DNA from 4 places in the Arthrobacter sp. 05N33_2 genome. Region 1 is predicted to be linked to each of the others. Evidence: riboswitches for the same ligand, from Rfam matches in the RefSeq annotation. Region 1 holds a riboswitch; each other region holds the start of a gene.
What was found. A riboswitch is a leader RNA that binds a small molecule or an ion and turns the genes downstream of it on or off. The one in region 1 is predicted to bind thiamine pyrophosphate.
Positions count from the first base shown of each region.

Region 1 (2,191 bases):
TGAACCGACCTCGGCGTAGAGCCAGAAGCAGGGCAGCGCCGCCGCCACGAGGACGCCATAGCTGCCGGAGACCGAGGCGGCCAGCAGGTGGTCCACATACGCTTTCGTGACCGGGCCCAGGGTGGAGGCCGTGGGGCGGGTGCTGAGCCAGGAACGGTGCAGCTCGGATTCGACTTCCAGGCAGGTCTGCGCCGAACGGGCCCAGAACAGCTGCTCGGCCTCGGTGGGGGCAATCGCCGCGGCCCGGGCCAGGACCCGGGAGTAGCCGTTGAGGTAGATGGCGTCCTGGGCGAGGTAGTACGCGAACTCGTGCTCGGGCAAGGTGCCGTCGGCCAGTCCGCGGACGAAGTCCAGGGCGTAGATCGCCTCAAGATCATCCGCGGCTCCTGCCCGCAGGGCTGCGGCGAACTCCCCCGCCGCCGGACCGTGCCCGGCCTGGAGGTGCTGCAGGTGGTGGAAGTGGTGGACCGGGCCGTTGCCCGAGCCGACGTCCAGGGCCGAGGCTCCGCGGAGCGCGCCCAGCAGCCACGGCTTGACTTCCCGCAGCGCCGCTTCCCAGTCCCCCACCCGGGCCTGCACGGTGGCCATGGCCGAGGACAGGGAGCATCCGGTGCCGTGGCTGTTGCGCGTCGCGATCCGCTCCCCCGGCACCACCACCGTTTCCTGGCCGAGCAGGCCGCCGGTGTTGACCAGCGCATCCGGGCAGCCGGTGCCGGCGTCGGCGTCGTGGCCGTCGGCGTCGTGGGCATGCCCGTCCCCCGGCTCGGCGCCCTGGAGGTGTCCGCCCTTAACCAGGACGGTGGTGCCGGTCAGGGCGGCCAGCCGCTTGCCCTGCGCCAGGGCCTCGGACCAGTCGGCAGCGACGGGTTCCTTGAGCAGGATGGCGAGTTCGGCGAGGTTGGGCGTGATGAGGTCCGCCAGCGGCAGGAGGGCCTGCAGGGCGGCCTCGGCGGATTCCTGCAGGAGACGGTCACCACTGGTGGCGACCATCACCGGGTCCAGGACCACGACGGCGGGGCGCACCTTTTCCAGCCAGCCGCGGACGGCGTCGATCACGGCGGCGTCACCGAGCATGCCGATCTTGACGGCGTCGATGCCGATGTCGTCGCTGATGGCGTCCAGCTGCGCCGTGAGGAACGCCGCCGGGGGGACGTGGACGGCGCGCACGCCCTGCGTGTTCTGCGCTGTCAGGGCGGTGATGGCGGCCATGCCGTAGCCGCCGTTCGCCGCGATGCTCTTCAGGTCGGCCTGGATTCCGGCCCCGCCGGAGGGATCGGAGCCGGCGATGGCCAGCACGCGGGGAATGCGCGGCGGGGCCGGCAGAGACTCGTTGTGCAGAAAATTGGGCGGGAGGAACTCGGACGGATTCGATTTCGCGGACAAGGAAGACATCCCTTCGCCGGTGCTAACCGGACAGGTTCAACGGGTCTGGATCTCAGCCGGCCCGATGCCCGGCACCCCGTGTCAGTGTTCCAGCCTAGCCCTTGCCACCCGGAGAACCCGTTAACGCACGAGCGGGCCCGGGCCCGGGCGGACGTATGTTACGTCTGCCCTGACCCGGACCCGCGGCCCGACCAGTCGAAATAATGACCGGACGGGGACGTGGTCAGTCGCGGAGGACTACAGCTCCGACGCCGGCACGCCGACGCCGAGGATGATCGGCTCGTTGCCGGCCGGGATGGACGCAGGCCCGGCCGCAGCGGGAGCCTTGGCCTCGTGGACCGATCCGGCCGCGGCCGGCCGGGTTGCCTCGCGGTGCTCCACGGAGGTTTCGTTGGCTGCGCCCTGGGCGCGGCTGGCACTCCGGTTGCGGCGCCCGCGGCGGCCGCGCAGCGTCGTGGTGTCAGCTGTGCGTGACGCCGGCGCCTCCGCAGCGCGGACGGCCGACGGCGCCTCGGGCGCCGTGGCTTCCGGTGCGGCAACAGCTGCTGCCTGACCGGCCGCCAGGCCGGCGGCCTGGTCCGGCTTGCCGGCCTCGGCTTCGCCCAGGTTTGCGAAGGCCTCGGTCAGCAGGTCCAGGGTCAGGGCCGGTGACGGCGCGTCCTCCGCGTGCTCGACGAAGGGCAGGGCCACCTGCTCGCCGCCAAACGTCAGCACCGTTGCGGGGCGGCCGGCTGCCTCGTCGGCGGCTGCGAGCTGCGTGACGGCGTCGACGGCGGCCTGGCGGGCCCCGGCGTCGCTGGCTGCGGCT
Region 1 covers NZ_JBFTNJ010000038.1:23,677-25,867, forward strand. The annotation lists gene AC1DHX_RS14350 (bifunctional hydroxymethylpyrimidine kinase/phosphomethylpyrimidine kinase) at 1-1,338, opposite strand, end outside; TPP riboswitch at 1,375-1,472, opposite strand; gene AC1DHX_RS14355 (Rne/Rng family ribonuclease) at 1,621-2,191, opposite strand, start outside.

Region 2 (2,191 bases), on a different contig from region 1:
CAGGGCGAACGTCAGGGCCGAGCGCAGGGTGGTGGGAACGTCGTCCTCCTGGCCCTTGGGCGGCTTGTTGCCTGTGGACTTTTCCCACATGGTGTCCACCAGCTTGGTGCCGGCAAAGCCGGCCAGGAGGCTGACGCCGGTGCCGAGCAGCTTGATGAGGATGTTCATTCTTCGGTCTCCTTGGGACGGGAACGGTTTTCCCCTAGCCTAGCGTTCCGGGGTGAGGACCATCCGCAGGGCCTCGACCACGAGTTCGTGATCCGCCTTCTGGGGCAGGCCGGAGACGGTGACGACGGCGACGGCGCCCGTGCCGCGCACGTAGATGGGGAACGCCCCGCCGTGGGCGGCGAACTCCGACTGATCCCACCAGGCGTTGTCCTCGATCCTTCCGCCGGCGGCGCGGGCCTGGAGGCCCACCAGCAGGGACGGGACCTCGTACCGCATGGCGGTGCGCTTTTTGGCGTTGATCCAGCGCTCATTGTCCGGTGTGGCGCCGTCCAGCGCGGCGTGGAAGAGCACCTGCTCGCCTTTGGTGATGTCGACGGCGATGGGCAGCGAGCGTTGCCTGCCCAGCTCGACAAGGAGGAGCCCGAGGTCCAAGGCGTCATCCTTGCTGAACGACGCGAACTGGAGCGCCTCTATCTCGGCCAGCACGCGGCCGATAAGCGCCGCCAGGGAACCCCGCGGCTGCGGCTCACTCGAGTCGGGATCGTATTCCCCGGAGGGATCTTGGGTGACCGGTGTGTGCGACAAAATATTCCAGCTTTCCGGTGGGTGACGAGGCCGCCCGCTGGCGGGTCCGGGGGTCCGGCACGACGACTCTACCAAGAGGGATTTCCGGGCCGCCGGGACTGCCGCCGTCCGGTCCACGATTGTGACGGCACACCACTGAAAACCCGGCCGTCCGGGTGTAAACTGAGCCAGCCCACAAGGGCGAAAATAATTACGACAGGGGAGCGCCGCCGTCGGGCATCGCCGGAACAATCCGGGGAAACCTTTGGTGGGCGCTGAGAGTGCGGACAGCCGCAGACCCTCGAACCTGATCCGGTTAGTACCGGCGCAAGGGAGTCGAGTTCTCAGGGTGCGCGGAGGGCGGCGGAAGCCGAGACCGGCCGGCGCACCCTCCCCTCCTGTTCCTCAGGAGGACGACATGACAGATATTTCAGCACAGCATGGTTCCGCCAGCCGTTCATCCGCCCGGCGCAACTACAGCTGGCGCGTGGTGGACATTGTGGTGGCCGCGTTGATCGCCGTTGCCGGCGGCGTCATTTTCTGGGCCTGGTCCCAGGGCGCGAACCTGATCTCGACTCCGGTCAACGCGGTCTACCCGCCGTTGAGCGGACTCTACGCCGGCGGCTGGATGATCCCGGCGGTGCTGGGCATGCTCATCATCCGCAAGCCGGGCGCCGCGCTCTTCTGCGAAACCGTCGCGGCCACCGGCGAGCTCATCATGGGTTCGCAGTACGGCACCACGGTGCTGATCTCCGGCATCCTGCAGGGCCTCGGCGCCGAACTGGTCTTCGCGGCCTTCCTCTACAAGAAGTTCAACCTGCCCGTCTCCGTGCTGGCCGGCGCCGGCGCGGGCCTCTTCTGCGGCCTGAACGATTCCTTCCTGCCGTGGGGCTGGAACATCGCCTACGAAGCCGGCGACAAGCTCGCCTACATCGTCTTCACCACGATCTCCGGCGCAGTGATTGCCGGCGGACTGGCCTGGCTCGCCACCCGCGGCCTGGCGAAAACCGGAGTGCTGGGCTCCTTTGCCTCCCGCAAGGCCGCCACGGAGCCCGTCTTCTCCTGAGCCCCGTCGCTGAATCCTGCAGAGAATCATGAGATCTTCACCGGGCGTCCGGCCGGCCGCCGTCACGGCCCGCGGCTGGGGCTGGCGGCATGCCGGACGGACCAGGCCCGCGGTCAGCGGCCTTGACCTGGACATCCGGCCGGGGGAGCGCGTGCTCCTGCTGGGGCCCTCCGGCGCCGGCAAGTCGACGCTGCTCCACGCCCTGGCCGGCGTTCTGGGCGACGGCGACTCCGGGGACCCCGGCGACTCCGGCGACGCCGAGAACACAGACGAGACCGGCAGCCTCCTGATCGACGGCGCCGCGCCACGGGCGCGGCGCGGCCGCGCCGGGCTGGTGCAGCAGGACCCGGAAACGCAGGTGGTGCTCTCCCGCCTCGGCGACGACGTCGCCTT
Region 2 covers NZ_JBFTNJ010000004.1:133,566-135,756, reverse strand. The annotation lists gene AC1DHX_RS05000 (DUF4235 domain-containing protein) at 1-168, opposite strand, end outside; gene AC1DHX_RS04995 (heme-degrading domain-containing protein) at 208-753, opposite strand; TPP riboswitch at 941-1,084, shown strand; gene AC1DHX_RS04990 (ECF transporter S component) at 1,151-1,798, shown strand; gene AC1DHX_RS04985 (ABC transporter ATP-binding protein) at 1,827-2,191, shown strand, end outside.
Region 2: it holds a riboswitch for thiamine pyrophosphate, as region 1 does, so the genes downstream of both, AC1DHX_RS04990 (ECF transporter S component) here and AC1DHX_RS14350 (bifunctional hydroxymethylpyrimidine kinase/phosphomethylpyrimidine kinase) in region 1, are expected to answer to the same signal.

Region 3 (2,191 bases), on a different contig from region 1:
GCTGCATGACCGTGCGTTGCTGGGCAGGATGGCGGTGGTCGAGTTCCAGCATTACGAACTCGTCCGAATCCGCCTCGAACACATGGGCCTGGATACGGAGGCCGCCATGCTGCCGTTCCAGCCCTCGGTGGACCACTTCCACGAACGCACGCGCCCGTCGGACTGGTACGAGGCCCTCATGAAGGCCTACGTGATCGACACGGTCGCCGCGGACTTTTACGGCGTCGTGGGCCGGTACGTCGACGCCGCGACCCGTGAGTTGATCGGGCAGGTCCGCTCCACCGGTGAGTCCACGGCCGTGCTGCAGGCGCGCATCAAGGCGGCCCTGGCCGATGACCCCCGGCTGGCGTCGCGCCTGGCGTTGTGGGCCAGGCGTCTGCTGGGGGAAGTACTGAACCACGCCCAGCGTGTCAGCGCTGAGCACGCGTTCCTCGGCGGACTGTCGGGGCTGGACGACGCCGGCGCCCGGGCGCTGGTCAATGGCCTGGCGGCCGAACTTGCAGCGAACCACGCGCGCCGGATGACGGAGCTGGGTCTCGCCGGATAGTTTCAGTGCCGGCCGGCATCACTGGCTGGGGACCTGCTTAGGATGCGGCGGCGTCCAGCGCCGCCAGCAAGGCTCCGGCGGCGTGGGCCGGATCAGTGGCGTCGGTGATCGCCCGGACCACGACGATCCGCCGGGCACCGGCATCGACTACCTGCTCCACGTTACTGAAGTCGATCCCGCCGATCGCGAACCACGGCAGCGCGCTTTCGTTGACCTTGCTTGTTCCCTCCGCGTCCGCCCCGCCGATCGCCTGGGCGGCGTAGCGCACCAGATCGAGGCCGACGGCGGCGCGTCCGGGCTTGGTGGGCGTCGCCCACACGGGTCCCACACAGAAATAATCGAGCCCTTTGCGGCCTGGCGCGGCAGCGATGGCGGCGTCCACCTGCTTCGGGCTGTGGGTGGACAGGCCGATCACGGCGTCCTTGCCGAGAAAGCCGCGGGCGGCGTCGAGCGAAATGTCCTTCTGGCCGACATGGAACACCGGAGCCCCGGACAGGGATGCGATGTCCGCCCGGTCATTGACGGCCCACAGCCGCCCGTGGCGCTGCGCTGCGGTGTGCAGGACCTCCAGCAGTTCCAGCTCCTCGGAGGCCTCGAGCGACTTGTCGCGCAACTGGATGATGTCCACGCCGCCGGCGAAGGCGGCGTCCACGAAGTCCTCGAAGTCGCCGCGGTCCCTGCGGGCGTCGGTGCAGAGATAGAGGCGGGCGGTGGTGTGGAGGGGGTCCTGGCTCATGGGACCAGCCTAGTTCCTCTAAACTGGGCGCATACCGCGGGAGCCCGCAGCAGCCATGTCGCCGCTGCCCGGCTGAGAGGGCGTCAGAGCCGACCGCTTGACCTGATCCGGCTAGTACCGGCGTAGGGAAGGAATTCTTCATGGGCACACGAGCAGGCCGTGCGGCCGGAGCCGCAAATGACGCCGACGCCCAGGTTTGTGACACGGGGCCCGGTACCGCAGAGGGAATCATCGCGGGGGATACGACTGCCGACGTAGCCGTGATCGGCGGCGGGGTGATCGGCTATGGCATCGCGTTCGAGGCCATCCGCTCGGGCCGATCCGTGGTCCTGATCGATGATGCTCCCGGCAGCGGAGCCAGCTGGGCCGCGGCCGGCATGCTGGCCCCCGTGAGTGAACTGCACTACCAGGAGGAACAGCTCCTGGGACTGATGCTCGAGGCCTCCCGGTTGTGGCCAGGATTCGCTGCGGCTCTCGACGCCGGTGCCGCCGGCGCGGATTCCCCGGCGGGTACCGGCTACTTAACGACGCCGACCCTGGCGGTGGGGGCCGACGCGGCGGACCGGCGCGCGCTCGCGGACTTGAGGGAAGTCCAGAAGGCATGCGGCCTGGCCGTGGAGCCACTGACAGTGCGCGAGGCGCGCACCCGGGAGCCCCTCCTGAGTCCCGGCATCTCGTGTGCCTTCGACATCCCGGCCGACCACCAGGTGGACCCCCGCCTGCTGATCACCCGGCTCGCCGGCGTGCTCGGTGCGGAAGGCGGCAGCTTCGTCCGGCGGCGCGCGGCAGGCCTGCTGTGGCAGGACGGACAGGTGGCGGGTGTGCGGTTGGCCGGCGGCGGTACCGTGCGGGCTGCCGAGACCGTGGTCGCCAACGGGCTCGGCGCCGCCGCGCTCGAGGAGCTACCG
Region 3 covers NZ_JBFTNJ010000049.1:21,024-23,214, forward strand. The annotation lists gene AC1DHX_RS15920 (ferritin-like fold-containing protein) at 1-547, shown strand, start outside; gene thiE (thiamine phosphate synthase) at 585-1,283, opposite strand; TPP riboswitch at 1,310-1,430, shown strand; gene thiO (glycine oxidase ThiO) at 1,424-2,191, shown strand, end outside.
Region 3: it holds a riboswitch for thiamine pyrophosphate, as region 1 does, so the genes downstream of both, thiO (glycine oxidase ThiO) here and AC1DHX_RS14350 (bifunctional hydroxymethylpyrimidine kinase/phosphomethylpyrimidine kinase) in region 1, are expected to answer to the same signal.

Region 4 (2,191 bases), on a different contig from region 1:
GTGACGAGCGGCCCGAGTGTGTAAAACGGGGCGCCCTTGCAGAGTTCCTGCTGGCGCTCCACGTTTTCCCGGACGAGGTGGAAGGGCACATGCCCGGGGCCCTCCACCATGACTTGCACGTCGAAGTCCCAGGCCCGCTGCGTGAGCTCGGCCAGGGTGTCCAGTTCGGCGAACTGTGCCGCGTCGTTGGCATCCGCCGTCGCGCCCGGCCGCAGCCCGTCGCCCAGGGAGAACGCGACGTCGTAGCGTGCGAAGATCTCGCACAGCTCATCGAAGTGGGTGTACAGGAAGTTCTCCCGGTGGTGCGCCAGGCACCAGCCGGCCATGATGGAGCCGCCGCGGGACACGATGCCGGTGACCCGGTTGGCCGTCAGGGGCACATACCGCAGCAGCACGCCGGCGTGGATGGTCATGTAGTCCACGCCCTGCTCGCACTGTTCGATCACGGTGTCCCGGAAGATCTCCCAGGTCAGGGCGTTCGCCTCACCGTTGACCTTCTCCAGCGCCTGGTAGATCGGGACCGTTCCGATGGGGACGGGGGAGTTACGGATGATCCACTCGCGCGTGGTGTGGATGTCGTCCCCGGTGGAGAGGTCCATGACGGTGTCCGCGCCCCACTGCGTGGCCCACTGGAGCTTGTCGACCTCCTCGGCGATGGAGCTGGTCACGGCGGAGTTGCCGATATTGGCGTTGATTTTCACCAGGAACGCCTTGCCGATGATCATCGGCTCGGATTCGGGGTGGTTGACGTTGTTGGGAATGATCGCGCGGCCCGCGGCCACCTCGCTGCGCACCAGCTCCACATCGCAGTTCTCGCGCAGCGCGACGAACCGCATTTCCTGGGTGATGACACCGTCCCGGGCGTAGCGCATCTGCGTGACGGTCCTGCCCTCGACGGCCCGGCGCGGCACCGGCCGGCCGGCCCGCCACTCGGCCGACGCGGCACCGCGGCGCACCGCCGATTTGCCGTCGTCGAGCAGCTCCCGTTCGCGGCCGGCGTAGGGTTCGGTGTCCGCCCTGGCCTCAATCCAGGTGGTGCGGAACGGCTCCAGCCCGCGGACCGGATCGCTGGCCGGGCCGGCAGTGCGGTACACCCGGAACGGCGGGTTCCGGATGCCGCCCGGGGAGGGTTCCAGGGCGATCTCGGTCACCGGCACGCGGATGCCATGCTCCGGGTCCGTGCTGAAGGCCAGCGAGTGGGACTTCAGCGACTGTGTGGTGGCTGCGGACTGAATTTGGACAGGGCTGTGCTGTGTCACTTGGGTGTTCACGGAAAAGCTCACTTCCTTCGCCGGCATTACCCGGACAGGTTCAACGGTCGCAGGCTGCGTCAGCCCGATCTCAGCCCCTGCAGGGGCACCCGTGTGGTCGTAGACGAAACTACCACGCACCTCCGGCCGGCCCTCGAGTGTGACGCGGACGGCGGACCGCGGTGTTAGCGTGGCACGGTGACTCTGCCCAGGGGCGCTGCCCCGCATCCGGACGGCGACGCCGGAAGATATCCCGGCGCTGCCGGTTCTCGAGGCCTCAGCAGACCGCATCCTCGAAGCGGAGCTGGGGAACCAGACGCTCCCGGCTCCGGAGTTGACGACGCCGGTTGAGCCGCTCTTCATACTTGTCGCCGGAAACCCGCCCGTAGGGTTTGCCCGCATTGACGAGGTCGGCGGCCAGGCCCATCTGGAACAACTCTCCGTGCAGCCGGACTCCGCCGGGCGGGGGATAGGACGGTCCCTGGTGGAGGCGGCCCTTGATGCGGCCCGGAGCCGTGGCTATTTATCGATGACGCTTTGCACCTTCGCAGGCGTCCCGTTCAATGCGCCGTTTTATGCGAGCTGGGGTTTCGAGGAACTCGCCCAGCCAGGACAGGCGTTGGGCGCCCTGCGGATCCACGAAGCGCAGCTGGGGCTGGACCGTCTTGGCCGGCGGATCGTCATGCGGATTAGGCTTTAGGTCATGACCGGCATCATCGAGTTCAGCGGCCCCATCCTCACCGCGGCGGACCAGGAACGCCGCGGGCTCTGGTCGGTGGGCGGCCTGCTGACCTTCCACCGTCCGGCCGCCGCGCCTGACCTCGTACTCGACGGCTGGGTCATGCCCGGCCTCGTGGACGCGCACTGCCACATCGGCCTCGGCCCGGGCGGGGACGTTACCGAGGACACCGCGGAATCCCAGGCCCTGGCGGACCGCGACG
Region 4 covers NZ_JBFTNJ010000032.1:32,526-34,716, forward strand. The annotation lists gene thiC (phosphomethylpyrimidine synthase ThiC) at 1-1,271, opposite strand, end outside; TPP riboswitch at 1,267-1,374, opposite strand; gene AC1DHX_RS13415 (GNAT family N-acetyltransferase) at 1,585-1,950, shown strand; gene AC1DHX_RS13420 (amidohydrolase family protein) at 1,954-2,191, shown strand, end outside.
Region 4: it holds a riboswitch for thiamine pyrophosphate, as region 1 does, so the genes downstream of both, thiC (phosphomethylpyrimidine synthase ThiC) here and AC1DHX_RS14350 (bifunctional hydroxymethylpyrimidine kinase/phosphomethylpyrimidine kinase) in region 1, are expected to answer to the same signal.